Regions from separate parts of the Lentzea sp. NPDC051213 genome, predicted to be linked through region 3. Evidence: riboswitches for the same ligand, from Rfam matches in the RefSeq annotation. Region 3 holds a riboswitch; each other region holds the start of a gene.
The links. A riboswitch is a leader RNA that binds a small molecule or an ion and turns the genes downstream of it on or off. The one in region 3 is predicted to bind glycine.
Positions count from the first base shown of each region.

Region 1: linked by a shared signal. The riboswitch ahead of gcvH (glycine cleavage system protein GcvH) and the one ahead of gcvP (aminomethyl-transferring glycine dehydrogenase) in region 3 are both predicted to bind glycine.
Region 2: linked by a shared signal. The riboswitch ahead of gcvT (glycine cleavage system aminomethyltransferase GcvT) and the one ahead of gcvP (aminomethyl-transferring glycine dehydrogenase) in region 3 are both predicted to bind glycine.

Region 1 covers NZ_JBITEX010000003.1:747,518-752,362, forward strand. The annotation lists gene ACIA8G_RS16520 (TROVE domain-containing protein) at 1-426, shown strand, start outside; gene ACIA8G_RS16525 (winged helix-turn-helix transcriptional regulator) at 483-836, shown strand; gene ACIA8G_RS16530 (L-serine ammonia-lyase) at 1,002-2,366, opposite strand; gene gcvH (glycine cleavage system protein GcvH) at 2,395-2,778, opposite strand; glycine riboswitch at 2,852-2,944, opposite strand; gene ACIA8G_RS16540 (alpha-L-fucosidase) at 3,082-4,845, shown strand, end outside.
Region 2 covers NZ_JBITEX010000011.1:319,193-324,037, forward strand. The annotation lists gene ACIA8G_RS39825 (hypothetical protein) at 335-517, shown strand; gene ACIA8G_RS39830 (helix-turn-helix transcriptional regulator) at 679-1,173, shown strand; gene ACIA8G_RS39835 (hypothetical protein) at 1,456-1,824, shown strand; gene ACIA8G_RS39840 (DUF3817 domain-containing protein) at 1,840-2,142, shown strand; glycine riboswitch at 2,188-2,278, shown strand; glycine riboswitch at 2,279-2,370, shown strand; gene gcvT (glycine cleavage system aminomethyltransferase GcvT) at 2,467-3,561, shown strand; gene glyA (serine hydroxymethyltransferase) at 3,575-4,840, shown strand.
Region 3 covers NZ_JBITEX010000007.1:170,480-175,324, reverse strand. The annotation lists gene gcvP (aminomethyl-transferring glycine dehydrogenase) at 1-2,328, opposite strand, end outside; glycine riboswitch at 2,476-2,571, opposite strand; gene ACIA8G_RS29430 (MerR family transcriptional regulator) at 2,635-3,201, opposite strand; gene ACIA8G_RS29425 (bifunctional nuclease family protein) at 3,505-3,978, opposite strand; gene ACIA8G_RS29420 (MerR family transcriptional regulator) at 4,114-4,671, opposite strand; gene garA (glycogen accumulation regulator GarA) at 4,705-4,845, opposite strand, start outside.

The sequences.
Region 1 (4,845 bases), on a different contig from region 3:
AAGGCCGCGGCGGTGTTCGGCGTCGCGCTGGGCGCGAAGGGTGAGCGGGTCGACGTCCACGGGTTCGCGGACGGCACGTTCCGGCACGACATCGCGCCGGGCGCGTCGGTGATCCGGACGGTCGACCGGTTCCTGAAGCGGATCGGTGAGGTCGGGCACGGCACCGACATCGCCGGGGCGCTGCGGCGGACCTACCGGGGCCACGACCGCGTGTTCATCATTTCGGACATGCAGACCCAGGGCCGGGGCGTCTGCAACGCCGTGCCGCGGCACGTGCCGATCTACGGCTTCAACCTGGCCGGATACCAGAAGGCCGCGTACGCCACCGGCAAGGCGAACCGGCACGAGTTCGGTGGCCTGACCGACGCGACCTTCCGGCTCATCCCCCTGCTCGAGGCAGGTCAGAACGCCGACTGGCCGTTCTGATGACCCCGAGATAGCGCTAACTTTCGGTTAGCGCTATCTCGGGGTATTCTCGGCCGGTGGAGTACAACGTGTTCGCGAAGGCGTGTCCGTCACGCCCGACGCTGGAGCACGTCACCGGCAGGTGGGGCAGCCTGACGATGGGCGTGCTCGTGGACGGTCCGCTGCGGTTCAACGAGCTGCGCCGCCGGGTCGACGGGGTCAGCGAGAAGATGCTGTCCCAGACGTTGCACGCGCTGGAGCGCGACGGCCTCGTGCACCGCGACGCGCAGCCGACGAACCCGCCGCGCGTCGACTACAGCCTCACGCCGCTCGGGCAGGAGACGGCCGAGCGGGTGCTCGCGCTGATCCAGCTCCTGGAGGCGCGGATGCCGGACGTGCTGGCGGCCCAGCAGGCGTACGACGCCCGCTGACCTGCCACTTCGCGCCGGACGAGCACTCGCTCGCTTGGCGGCGGCTCGCGCCCGCCGAGCCGATCCGGGAGTGGTTGCTCACCCCCGCACTGCGCGTGCGGCTGTCCGAAATGGACAACGAGCACGCGCAGTACGCGGCGATGCACATCGACGCGCTGGTGGAGATCAGCACTCGATGACGTTCACGGCGAGCCCGCCTCGAGCTGTCTCCTTGTACTTCACCGACATGTCCTTACCGGTGTCCCGCATGGTCTTGATGACCTTGTCCAGCGACACGAAGTGCGAACCGTCACCGCGCAAAGCCATGCGCACCGCGGTGATCGCCTTGATCGACGCGACGGCGTTGCGTTCGATGCACGGGATCTGCACCAGGCCGCCGATCGGGTCGCAGGTGAGGCCGAGGTTGTGCTCCATGGCGATCTCGGCGGCGTTCTCGACCTGTTCGGGGGTGCCGCCGAGCACCTCGGCGAGACCGCCGGCGGCCATCGAGCAGGCCGAGCCGACCTCGCCCTGGCAGCCGACCTCGGCGCCGGAGATGGAGGCGTTCTCCTTGAACAGCACGCCGATCGCGGCCGCGGTGAGCAGGAACTTGATCACGCCGTCATCCGAAGCGCCCGGCACGAACTTCGTGTAGTAGTGCAGAACCGCCGGGACGATGCCGGCCGCGCCGTTGGTCGGCGCGGTGACGACACGGCCGCCCGCCGCGTTCTCCTCGTTGACCGCCAACGCGAAGAGCGTCACCCAGTCCATGACGCGCAGCGGGTCGGTGACGAAGTGCTCTCGCTCCAGCGTCTTGCGCATTTCGGCGGCACGGCGGCGGACCTTGAGGCCGCCGGGCAGGATGCCGTGCTCGTTGCAGCCGCGTTCGACGCACTCCTGCATCACGTGCCAGATGTGCAGAAGTCCTTGGCGGATCTCGTCTTCGCTTCGCCACGACTGCTCGTTGGCCATCATGATCTCGCTGATGGACAGGCCCGTCTCGCGGCACCGCGCGAGCAGCTGGTCGCCGGTGAGGAACGGGTGCGGCAGCGGGGTGGTGTCCGGCTTGATCCGGTCGGTGCCCGACGCGTTCTCGTCGACGACGAAGCCGCCGCCGATCGAGTAGTAGACGGCGTGCTCGACCGACTCCTCGCCCCGGTACGCCTCGAAGCTCATGCCGTTGGGGTGCAACGGAAGCGACTTGCGCCGGTGCATGACGAGGTCGCGGTCGTGCACGAAGTCGATCTCGTGCACGCCGCCGAGCCTCAGCCGGTTGCCGGTGACGATCTCCTCGACGCGCCCGGCCGCGACCGCCGGATCGACTTCTTCCGGGTGGTTGCCCTCGAGGCCGAGGAAGACGGCTTTCGGGCTGCCGTGGCCGTGCCCGGTCGCGCCGAGCGAGCCGAACAGCTCGACGTGCACGCGGTCCACTTCGGACACTCGTGCACCGAGCTTCTCGACGAACATCGCGGCCGCCCGCATCGGGCCGACCGTGTGGGAGCTGGACGGTCCGATGCCGACGGAGAAAAGGTCGAAAACGCTGATCGCCACTGATCAGTCCTTCGTGGTGGTGGGGCGGTCAGTCAGTCTTGGTGAGCTCGGCGTACTTCGCCGACGTCAGGAGGTTCTCGGCCGACTCGACGCGCACGCGGAAGAGCCAGCCGGCGCCGTACGGGTCGTTGTTGACGATCGCCGGGTCGTCGACGACGGCCTGGTTGACCTCGAGGACCTCGCCGCTGACCGGGGAGTAGAGGTCGCTGACCGACTTGGTGGACTCGAGCTCGCCGCAGACCGCGTTCGAGACGACCTTGGTGCCGACCTCGGGGAGTTGCACGAAGACGATGTCGCCGAGCGCGTCCGCCGCGAACTCGGTGATTCCGCAGGTGAGCGGGTCCTGGGTACCCGGCGTCCAGTCGACCCACTCGTGCTCGACGGTGTAGAGCAGGTTCTCGGGGAACTCCACGGCGACTCCTCTGGCATCTCTGGCATCACGGCTCGGTCAGGAAACTTGCGCCCCCTCCGCCGTGCAGAGTTGCCTACCCCGAGCGGTCTTGCTGCCTGAGAGTGTGCGGGAGCTTGCCCCTTCGGCGCCCCGACTCGTTCGTCGAGGTCTCTCCCACTCGGGTTCTGATGCCAGTGGCATCGCGGCGATCTTCAGTTCTCGGAACGCCCGAACGCTATGTGCGGCCACCGCCAAGTGTCAACGCGAAGTGGGTTGACATGAATGAGGGAGCGGTCTCAGATGAAGGGAGACATCGGAGGTCTTATGAGGACAGCGCTCCCTGCCGCTCTGCTCGCCTCACTTCTCGTCGCACCGCTCCCCACCGCGAGTGCAGCGGAAGCTCCCCAGCCCATCCCCGTACCGATCAGCTCCCACTTCAACAACGACGGCATCGACTCCGCCGCCGACCGGACCGGCAACTTCGACGGTTCCGGTTACGCCTTCCCTGCGGAAGGACTCCCATCCGGGCAGGTCACAGCCGATTCCGTACCGTACTTGTTCCCGGAACATTCACAGTCGCGGCCCAACAACGTGGTCGCTCTCGGTCAGCGGATCGACCTGCCGCGCGGCCGTTACTTGACCGCGCACTTCCTCGTCTCGTCCAGCTACGGCACGGCGGGAGGCACCGTGACGGTGCATTACGCCGACGGGACGACGACCACCGGCGGACTGACCGGACCCGACTGGTACACGGGCAGTGGTCCGATCTCCGCTCCGTTCCGCTATTCGCCGGACGGAACCGACCAGCACCCTGTGTCGATCGGCACTGGTCAGGTGTGGACGGATCCCGCGCGGGAGGCCGTCGGCATCACGCTGCCGACCACGAACCCGGCCGTCGAGGGCAAGTCATCGCTGCACGTGTTCGCGCTGTCGTTGCAGCCGGCGGGCAAGGGCGAGGTGCTCGCGGTCCGTTCCGCGCGCAGCACGGCCAAGCTGCCTCGCGTGGGTGGCCAGACGATCGAGGCGACCGTCGTGAACCTCGGTGACCAGTGGATCTCGAACGTGTCGGTGCGCGCCGAGGGGCTGGGCGTCGTCACGCTGCAGCCGGCCCTGGTGAAACGCCTCGCTCCCGGCGAGGACGCGCGGGTGCGGATCGGCGTCCACGCGTACCGGACCGGCACGTTCGACGGGAAGGTCATCGCTCAGACTGCCCGTGTGACCGCCTCGCAGAAGGCCCGGTTCGTCCTGGGCGTGGCGGACTACCAGGCGACCGACGCGTCACTGGCCGCGCACGAGTCGCCGTACTGGTTCGACGACGCCAAGTTCGGCATCTTCATCCACTGGGGCCTGTACTCGGTGCCCGCGTGGTCGCCGCCGGGCGAGCAGTACGCGGAGTGGTACTGGCAGTGGATGCAGAACCCCTCGAACGCCGTGCACCCGTACCACGCGGCGACGCACGGGAAGGACTTCGCGTACGACCAGTTCATCCCGCAGTTCACCGCCTCGAAGTTCAACCCGCGCGAGTGGGCCGAGCTGTTCCAGGCCGCCGGCGCGAAGTACTACGTGCTGACCTCGAAGCACCACGAGGGCTTCGCGCTGTGGGACTCGAAGGTGTCCGGACGGGACTCCGTCGATCTCGGGCCCCGTCGCGACCTGGTGAAGGAGCTGTTCGACGCGTCGCGGAAGTACACGCCGGCCATGAAGAACGGTCTCTACTTCTCGATGCCGGAGTGGTTCAACCCGGACAACCCGTGGAGCGGCAACGCGCCGCGCAACCCGTACACGGGCGCTCCCGAGCCCTACACCGGCTACCAGGCCGGGCGGGACTTCGTGCGCGACTACCAGGCGCCGCAGATGACCGAGCTGGTCGACGGCTACGACCCGGACGTCATCTGGTGCGACATCGGCGGTGCGAACGACAGCCGCCGCGTGCTGGCCGACTACTTCAACAAGGCCAAGAACCGGGCGAAGCCGAAGGACGTGACGGTCGACGACCGGTGCGGCATCCCGACCCACGACTACACGACGCCGGAGTACGCGACGTACCCGAACACCGTGGTGAAGAAGTGGGAGGCCTCGCGGGGTCTC
Region 2 (4,845 bases), on a different contig from region 3:
CTCGGGTGCGTATTAATAAGGACAGCACGCGATGACAGAGCGTGATGCCTGGTGGTCGGCATCCGGGTGAGGCCCGGTTCAACAGTGTCTGGTCCAAGCTGTGGGATGCGAGGGTCTCCGTATTCACCTCGTGCCCAGGACATCGGCGCTGGAAGCGGGCCTCTTGAGCCGCCATTCGGGTGACGTTGGCCGCGGTGCAGGCGTGCGTGGTTGGTGGATCTTAGGACCAGTTGGGCGTGGTCGTTGTTCATCGCAAGGGTGAATGAGGGACCATGACGGGTGACACGGGCGGTCCGCCGCCTCACCTGTGAACGACATGGACGGAGAGGTACCTGTGAACCTCAAGAAGGTGCTAGTGCTGGCGGGCGTCGCGCTGGTGCTGTTCCTCCTGATCACCCAGCCCGAGCAGTCTGCGTCTGCCGTGCAGCAGGTCCTCGGCTGGCTGCGTCAGGGCGCGGAGTCGATCATCACGTTCATCAGGAGCCTCTTCGCCGTGGGGACCCCCATCGGGCAGTGACTCTGGGTGATCCTCGGTCATCCGCGTTGGACCGGATGGGTGGAAAGAGGCCAATCACGCACTGGTAACGGGTGTTCTGGGGATTCAGGGTCTGGCGATTGTCAGACCTACCGAATACCTTCCGCTGCAATGGCCGATCCCCGACCGACGAGGAGGCATGGATGGTCGAGGACTCCGGGGTCCACGAGCTGTTGCAGCAGTGGGCGGCTGAACGGTCTGATGATGCAGAGATGCAGGAGGTGAACCGGATCAAGAACGCGTGGCTCGCTGAGGCTCCCCCCTCGGCGCCAGGCATCCCCGTGCAGCGGGGAGGCAGGGGCGGGTCGTCGCGTGGCTTGGTCAAGGTCGACTCGGCGGATCCGGCCTACGTGGCCGCGATGCGCAAGCGGGCGCCGGAGGCACCCGAGGCTTTGCTCGCTGCCGCGGCGAGCTACTGGCAGCTGGTCGGTGACGTCAGCGAGGCCGAGCAGTGGTGGGACGCGGGCATCAGCCCGTTGGACCAGCGCGCGCTCGACTACCGCGCTGCGGGCCTGTCCCCTGCCGATCTCGGGAGGCGCCTGGGACCGATGACGGTTCTTCAGCACCTTCGTCGTGGCTCTGCCGCGGCCTGGTGTGTCGCACGTCTGCAGAGGCAGCGCCGGGACGGTGTGGCGTAAAACGAACGGTGGGCGAGGTGTGCTCGCGGAACGCGCTCGCGGGAGTTCGTTTCTCGGTGCTTAGCGGGGGCCGAGCCCCCACACCCCAGCCGGGGGCAAGCCCCCGGACCCCCAACCGGGTCGGCCTTCCAACGCGGAGGCACTACCCAGGTGATTCGGGACCCAGGTGATTTGAGGGGCAGGCTCTCGGAGGCGGGAGCCCTACCCAAGTGAATCGGGACCCAGATGTTTCGCGGGGCAGGCTCTCGGAGGCGGGAGCCCTACCCAAGTAGTCTGGAGGTCGTGCGCGGCCTCCTTACTCCCCAGCGAGTGTTGATCGGGTTTGCTTGCCTGGTCGCACTGATCGCCTGTTGCGGGCTCGCGTACTGGCAGTGGCAGCGCTTCGAGTCCGCCAGCGGCACGTTCCAGAATCTCGGTTACGTGCTCCAGTGGCCGCTCTTCGGCCTCTTCCCGGCCTTCATGGTGTGGCGTTTCCGCCGGCTGGCCCGTCAGCGAAGTGACGAGGATCCGGTTGCGCCTGCTCCGGAGCCGGTGGCTACGGTTGTTGCCGTCAAACCCGCGCCTGTTGAGCATTTCGACGATCCTGAAGACGCGGAGCTCGCGGCCTACAACCGCATGCTCGCGGACCTCAACGCGCGGGACGGTCGTTGAGGTGAAGGCGGGCAGATGAAGGGTGCGTTGACCCGGTTCAGGGTCATGGCTTACGTGGTCGGTGTCTTCCTGCTGCTCTTGTGCGTGGCCATGGTGCTCAAGTACGCCGCGGACATGGGTCAGATGATGAAGGTCGTCGGTCCGGTCCACGGCTTCCTGTACGCCATCTACCTGGTGATTTCCGTCGACCTGGCGCTCAAGCTGCGCTGGTCGCTCAAGGGCACCGCACTCGTGCTGCTCGCCGGGACGGTCCCGTTCCTGTCCTTCTGGGCGGAGCGCAAGGTGGTCGAGAAGACTGCGCAGGGCGTGCCGCTGTGACGTTTGGCCTGCTAGCGTCTGGGGCTGACAACTGAACACGGCCGTCGATGTCGCGCGGAAGAGACCCCTTCACTCGGGGCGCCGAAGGAGCAATCCCTCCCCGGAATCTCTCAGGCACAGGTACCGCGCGACGAAGGCAACTCTGGAAAGCAGGCTCATCAGCAGCCTCGCCCACGGTGCAAGCCACTCCGGTGGCGAAGCTCTCAGGCTCATGACAGAGGGGGAGGCTCGCTCTAGTGAGGAGTCTCCGATGGACCGTGTCATTCTTCTGTTGCCTCAGCCGGCCTGGTCCGGCTCTTCGGCGCACCCTGGAGGAGCGTTCTGATGTCCCGCCTCACGCCTCTGAACGCCGAGCACGAGCAGCTCGGCGCGATGTTCACCGACTTCGCGGGCTGGCGGATGCCGCTGCGCTACTCCAGCGAGCTCGCCGAGCACCACGCGGTGCGCACCACCGCGGGCCTGTTCGACCTCACGCACATGGGTGAGATCGTCCTGACCGGAGCCCAGGCCGGCGAGGCCCTCGACTTCGCGCTGGTCGGCCACATCTCGGCGCTGGCCGTCGGCAAGGCCCGCTACACGATGATCACGCAGGCGGACGGCGGCGTGCTCGACGACCTGATCGTCTACCGCCTCGGCGACGAGGAGTTCATGGTCGTCGCGAACGCCTCCAACGCCGCCGTGGTGCACGAGGCTCTCGTCGAGCGCGCCGCCGGTTTCGACACCGTCGTCACGGATTCGTCGACCGACTACGCGTTGATCGCGATCCAGGGCCCGAAGTCGGTCGAGATCCTCGCGGGCCTGACCGACACGGACCTCTCGACGGTCAAGTACTACGCCTCCTACCCGTCCACGGTGGCCGGTGTCGGCGCGCTGCTCGCGCGCACCGGTTACACCGGCGAGGAGGGCTTCGAGCTGTTCGTCGCGCCCGCCGACGCCCCCGCTGTGTGGGCCGCATTGCTGGAGGCCGGTGAGGCGCACGAGCTCAAGCCGTGCGGCCTCGGCTGCCGCGACACGTTGCGTCTCGAAGCCGGAATGCCCTTGTACGGCAACGAGCTCACGACGTCGCTGACGCCGTACAACGCGAACCTCGGCCGTGTCGTGAAGCTCGACAAGCCCGGCGACTTCGTGGGCCGGGACGCACTGGCGAAGGTCGCGGAGTCCGGTGTGGACTCGGTCCTGGTCGGACTGAAGACCCCCGAGCGCCGCGCCCCGCGCCACGGCTACGCGGTCCTGAACGGCGACGAGGTGGTGGGCGAGGTGACGTCGGGCGCGCTGTCCCCGACTCTCGGCTACTCGGTCGCCATGGCCTATGTGACGAAGGCGAGTGCCGAGCCCGGCACCCAACTGCTGGTGGACGTCCGCGGCAAGAAGCAGCCGGTCGAGGTCGTCGCACTTCCGTTCTACAAGCGCGCCAAGTAGGGAGTTCTTCCAGATGTCCGACCAGTTCAACGCTTCCCTCGCGGAGTACGACCCCGAGGTCGCCGAGGCCGTCGCGGCCGAGCTGGCGCGCCAGCAGGGCACGCTCGAGATGATCGCCTCGGAGAACTTCACGCCGGTCTCGGTCCTGCAGGCGCAGGGTTCGGTGCTGACCAACAAGTACGCCGAGGGCTACCCCGGCCGCCGCTACTACGGCGGCTGCGAGCACGTCGACGTCGTCGAGCGCCTGGCCATCCAGCGCATCAAGGACCTGTTCGGCGCGGGCTTCGCGAACGTCCAGCCGCACTCGGGCGCGCAGGCCAACGCAGCGGCGATGTTCGCGCTGCTGCAGCCCGGCGACACGATCCTGGGCCTGGACCTCGCGCACGGCGGTCACCTGACGCACGGCATGCGCATCAACTTCTCCGGCAAGCTCTACAACGTCGTGCCGTACCACGTCGCCGACTCGGACGGCCGCGTCGACATGGCCGAGGTCGAGCGCCTGGCGCAGGAGCACCGCCCGAAGCTGATCGTCGCCGGCTGGTCCGCGTACCCGCGCCAGCTGGACTTCGCCGAGTTCCGCCGCATCGCGGACTCGGTCGAGGCCTACCTGATGGTCGACATGGCGCACTTCGCGGGCCTCGTGGCCGCCGGCCTGCACCCGTCGCCCGTGCCGCACGCGCACGTCACCACGACCACCACGCACAAGACCCTCGGTGGCCCGCGCGGTGGCGTGATCCTGTCGAACGACGCGGACATCGCCAAGAAGATCAATTCCGCGGTGTTCCCCGGCCAGCAGGGCGGTCCGCTGGAGCACGTGATCGCCGCCAAGGCCGTCGCGTTCAAGCACGCCGCCTCGCCGGAGTTCGCCGACCGCCAGCGCCGCACGCTGGAAGGCGCGCGCATCCTGGCCGACCGCCTGTCGCAGGCGGACGTCGCGTCCGCGGGCGTGAAGGTGCTGACCGGTGGCACGGACGTGCACCTGGTGCTCGTCGACCTGGTGAACTCCGAGCTCGACGGCAAGCAGGCCGAGGACGTGCTGCACCAGATCGGCATCACGGTCAACCGCAATGCCGTCCCGAACGACCCGCGTCCGCCGATGGTCACGTCGGGTCTGCGGATCGGCACGCCGGCGCTGGCCACGCGCGGGTTCGGCGAGGTGGACTTCGCCGAGGTCGCCGACGTCATCGCCGAGGCGCTGAAGCCGGGGGCCGCGGTGGAGGAGCTGCGTTCCCGGGTCGAGGTGCTCGCGGCCAAGCACCCGCTGTACTCCACGCTCTGAGCTGG
Region 3 (4,845 bases):
CATCATCCGCACGTAGGCCCACGAGATCGGCAGGATCGACGCGGAGCCCCAGGGAGCCGCGCTGATCGGGCCGACGCCCGTGGCGGGGCCGGCGGTGGGCTGCAGCGGGTGGTTCGGCAGGAACGGGGCGAGGTGCGAGCGGACGCCGATCGGGCCTACGCCGGGGCCGCCGCCGCCGTGCGGGATGCAGAACGTCTTGTGCAGGTTCAGGTGCGAGACGTCCGAACCGAACTTGCCGTAGCGGGCCAGGCCGATCAGGGCGTTGAGGTTCGCGCCGTCGACGTACACCTGGCCGCCCGCGTCGTGGACCAGGCCGCAGACCTCGGTGACGGTGTCCTCGTACACGCCGTGCGTCGACGGGTACGTGATCATGATCGCGGCGAGGTCGTCGGCGTGCTCGGCGACCGTGGAACGCAGGTGGCCCATGTCGATGTTGCCCTTGTCGTCGCACTTCACGACGACGACGCGCATGCCGGCCATGACGGCGGAGGCGGCGTTGGTGCCGTGCGCGGAGGACGGGATCAGGCAGACGTCGCGGGCGGCGTTGCCGTTCGCGCGGTGGTAGGCGCGGATCGCCAGCAGACCGGCGAACTCACCCTGCGAACCGGCGTTGGGCTGCAAGGAGACCGCGTCGTAGCCGGTGACCTCGGCGAGCCAGGCCTCGAGATCCGAGACGATGCGAAGCAGACCGGCAGCGTCCTCGACAGGCGCGAACGGGTGCAGCGTCGAGAACTCCGGCCAGGTGATGGATTCCATCTCCGCGGTCGCGTTCAGCTTCATCGTGCAGGAACCGAGCGGGATCATGCTGCGGTCGAGCGCGACGTCCTTGTCCGACAACGCACGCAGGTAGCGCAGCAGCGCGGTCTCCGAGCGGTGCGAGTGGAAGACCGGGTGGGTCAGGTAGTCGGACGTGCGGCGCAGGTCGGCCGGGATGCCGTCGGCAGTGTCGGCGTCGATGGCGTCCACATCGGCCTTGGTGACACCGAAGGCTTCCCACACCGCGACGAGGTGCGCGCGCGTGGTCTTCTCGTCGCAAGCGATTGCGACGACGTCGGCGTCGACCTGGCGCAGGTTGATGCCGGCCTCGCGCGCCTTCGCGACGACCGCAGCGGCCTGGCCTTCAACACGCACCTGGACGGTGTCGAAGAACTCGCCGTGCACGACGTCGAGACCGGCCTCGCACAGGCCCGTGGCGAGCACGGTGGCCAGGCGGTGCACGCGGGTCGCGATCGACCGCAGGCCGTCCGGACCGTGGTAGACGGCGTACATGGACGCGATCACGGCCAGCAGCACCTGCGCGGTGCAGATGTTCGACGTGGCCTTCTCGCGGCGGATGTGCTGCTCACGCGTCTGCAGAGCCAGGCGGTAGGCCAGGGAACCGTCGGCGTCGACGGAGACACCGACCAGGCGGCCGGGCAGCTGACGCTCCAAACCGGACCGGACGGCCATGTAACCGGCGTGCGGGCCGCCGAAGCCGATCGGCACGCCGAAGCGCTGCGTGGTGCCGATGGCGACGTCCGCACCGATCTCGCCCGGCGCGCGCAGCAGCGTCAGCGCGAGCAGGTCGGCGACGACGACGGCCTGCGCACCGGCGGCGTGGATCTCCTCGATCAACGCGGCCTGGTCGCGCACGACACCGGAGGCACCGGGGTAGGACAGGAGAACGCCGAAGAAGTCGCCGCCCAGGCCGAGGCCCTCGATGCCCTGCGACAGGTCCGCGACGACGATCTCGATGCCCAGCGGCTCGGCGCGGGTCTCGATCACGGCCAGCGTCTGCGGCAGCGTGTCAGCGTCGATGACGAACTTGTTCGACTTGGAGCGACCGCCGCGGCGCACCAGCGTCATCGCCTCGGCGGCGGCGGTCGACTCGTCCAGCATGGACGCGTTCGCGACCGGCAGGCCGGTCAGGTCGCCGACCATGGTCTGGAAGTTCAGCAGCGCCTCGAGGCGGCCCTGCGAGATCTCCGGCTGGTACGGCGTGTACGCGGTGTACCAGGCGGGCGACTCCAGCACGTTGCGCAGGATCACGCCCGGCGTCACGGTGTCGTAGTAGCCGAGGCCGATCATCTGCGTCATCGGCCGGTTCTGCGAAGCCAGTTCACGCAGCTCGGCCAGCGCCTCGGTCTCGGTGGCCGGCGCCGGCAGGTCCAGCACCAGCGAACGCTCGTGAATGGACGAAGGCACCGCGCGCTGCGCCAGCTCCTCCAGCGACCCGACGCCGATCACGTCGAGAATGCGCGCGAGTTCGGCGGGGCGCGGACCGACGTGGCGGTCGGCGAACGGGGTGCCGTGCTCGAGAGCGGCGAGAGGGATGCGGTCCTGCGTCATCAAACGCCTCCGGGGGCCTGAGGGCACACGTGTCCTGGTGCCCTCCCCGCTCTGTCCGTACCCCGAAGGGCGCCTGAGAGGTTCACCGAACCCGGAGGTAAGGCTTTCACCGTCGGCGGGACCAAGAGGTCCACTTTCCAGAGGCGTCTCGCTCGGGCGGTCCTGGATGCCTGAGAGGTTCCCGGGGAGGAACTTGCTCCTTCGGCGCCGGGTTCGAAACCCGGTCTCTCCCGCCTGAGTTCAGCGACTACCCGCGAAGAATACCCGCAGGTGCCCTGATCAGTCCTCAGGGACGCGACCAAGGTCTCAGCCGGTGGCGCGCTCCCGGCGCCGGCGGGTCAGCTCGTCCTCGGTCATAGGGGCGATCTCGACGCCGTCCGCACGTTCGGCCGGGAACTCGTGGATGGTGCCGCTGATCTCCCGCATCGCACCGCTGACCGCGATGCCGAACACGCCCTGACCGCCTTGAAGCAGGTCGACGACCTCTTCCGGCGAGGTGCACTCGTAGACGGTCGTGCCGTCGGAGAACAGGGTGATCTTCGCGAGGTCCTGAACGCCGCGGCGGCGCAGGTGGTCGACCGCGACCCGGATGTTCTGCAGCGAGACGCCGGTGTCCAGCAGTCGCTTGACGACCTTCAGAACCAGGATGTCCTTGAACGAGTACAGCCGCTGGCTGCCCGACCCGTGTGCGGTCCTTATCGTCGGCGCGACGAGTCCGGTCCTGGCCCAGTAGTCGAGCTGCCGGTACGTGATGCCCGCGATCTGGCACGCCGCGGGCCCCCGGTAGCCGACGAGCTCGTCCGGCAGCGAGGAGTCCGGGAACAGTTCACCCTGCAGCCCGGATTCGGCCCGCAAGGGCGCTTCCTCGACCACGCCTGCCTCCCCTCGGAACGGCCACGAAAGTCGAGGCCGTCAAGCCGCCGGATCAGCTCGCGCGGACCGGCGACGTCCACTCGAGTTCGACGGTAAGACCGGTGTGGGGGCAGGTCAACGCGACGCGCGGATAGCGTCGACCCTCAACCTGTGGTGGAGAGTCACACCGTCACCCGAACCAGGACGTTCAAGTGACGTTTAGTGATTGTTTAGCGGCCAAAACGCACGATGTGTAGTCCGATCGAGGGACAAGCCACCGGGCTACAACGGTTCCAAACGAGACAGACAGCGACACGCTGCAAATCAGGTGTCGGCGCCCCTGAAGTCTTCGGGCGAGACCGAGTCGAGGAACTCGCGGAACTTCTCCACCTCGTCCTCCTGCTCGTCCGGGATGATGAGACCCGCCTCGGCCAGCACGGACTCCTCCGCGTGGATCGGCACGCCGACGCGCAACGCGAGCGCCACCGAGTCCGAGGGCCGCGCGGACACCCGCACGTCGCCGTCGAAGACGAGCTCGGCGAAGAACGTGCCCTCCTGCAGGTCGGTGATCCGCACCTGTTCGAGGTTGCGGCCCAATGCCCCGATGACGTCCTTGAGCAGGTCGTGAGTCAGCGGGCGGGCCGGGCGAACACCCTGTTGTTCGAGCGCGATGGCCGTGGCCTCGACGGACCCGATCCAGATCGGCAGGTACCGCTCACCCTCGGTTTCGCGAAGCAGAAGGATCGGCTGGTTCTGGGGCAGCTCCACCCGCACGCCGACGACGCGCATCTCGCTCATCGGGCCTCGCCTCCCTCTATCCCGTTCGGGGAGTACCCGGATCACACCCGAGCATCCCCCGGCGTACGTGTTCGACGCTACCCGCCAAGCGGGCCGTGTGCTCAATCGTTGCGGGCAGATCGTGATCAACCAGACTCAACCGGACTGGCGCAAACCCGCCCTCACCAACAACGTGTGCAACGAGGTGAACAGGTCAGCCAATTCCCGGACCGTCTCGGGATCTGAGAAAGATTTCAGCACGACCACCTCGTGATCCGCTGCCGCGCGAACCGCGCGCAGGTGCTCGCGCTCGACGCCGAGTCCGATCATCGTCCGGATCGTGCGGAGCGCGGTGATGTCCTCGGTGGTGAACCGGCCACCGGGGCCGGGACGCAGCAGACCGTCGCGTTCCAGCTGGGACAGCTGCTCTGCGCCGATTCCGGTCTGGGTCAGCAGATCGACCCGCGACACCGAAGTGGAGTCGGCGACGACAGCATCGAGCTGCTCGCGGATCACCTTGAGCGGCAGGTACCTGTCGCGTTGTGCGGACAGCACGAACCGCAGCCTCTCGACGTCCGCCACGCTGAACTGGCGGTAGCCGGAGGCGGTGCGTGCCGGGCGGACCAGCCCCTCCGCTTCCAGGAAGCGGATCTTGGAGATGGTGACCTCGGGGAACTCGGGGCGGAGCTGCGCGAGCACCGCCCCGATGCTCAATACCCCACGTTGTGGCCGCCCGGCCGTCACGTGTCAGGCTCCCGCGGAGCCAGGACCCGTCAGGAAGACGAGACGGAACTTGCCGATCTGGACCTCGTCACCGTTCGCGAGGACGGCCTGGTCGACCGGCTCACGGTTCACGTAGGTGCCGTTGAGGCTGCCGACGTCGATGAC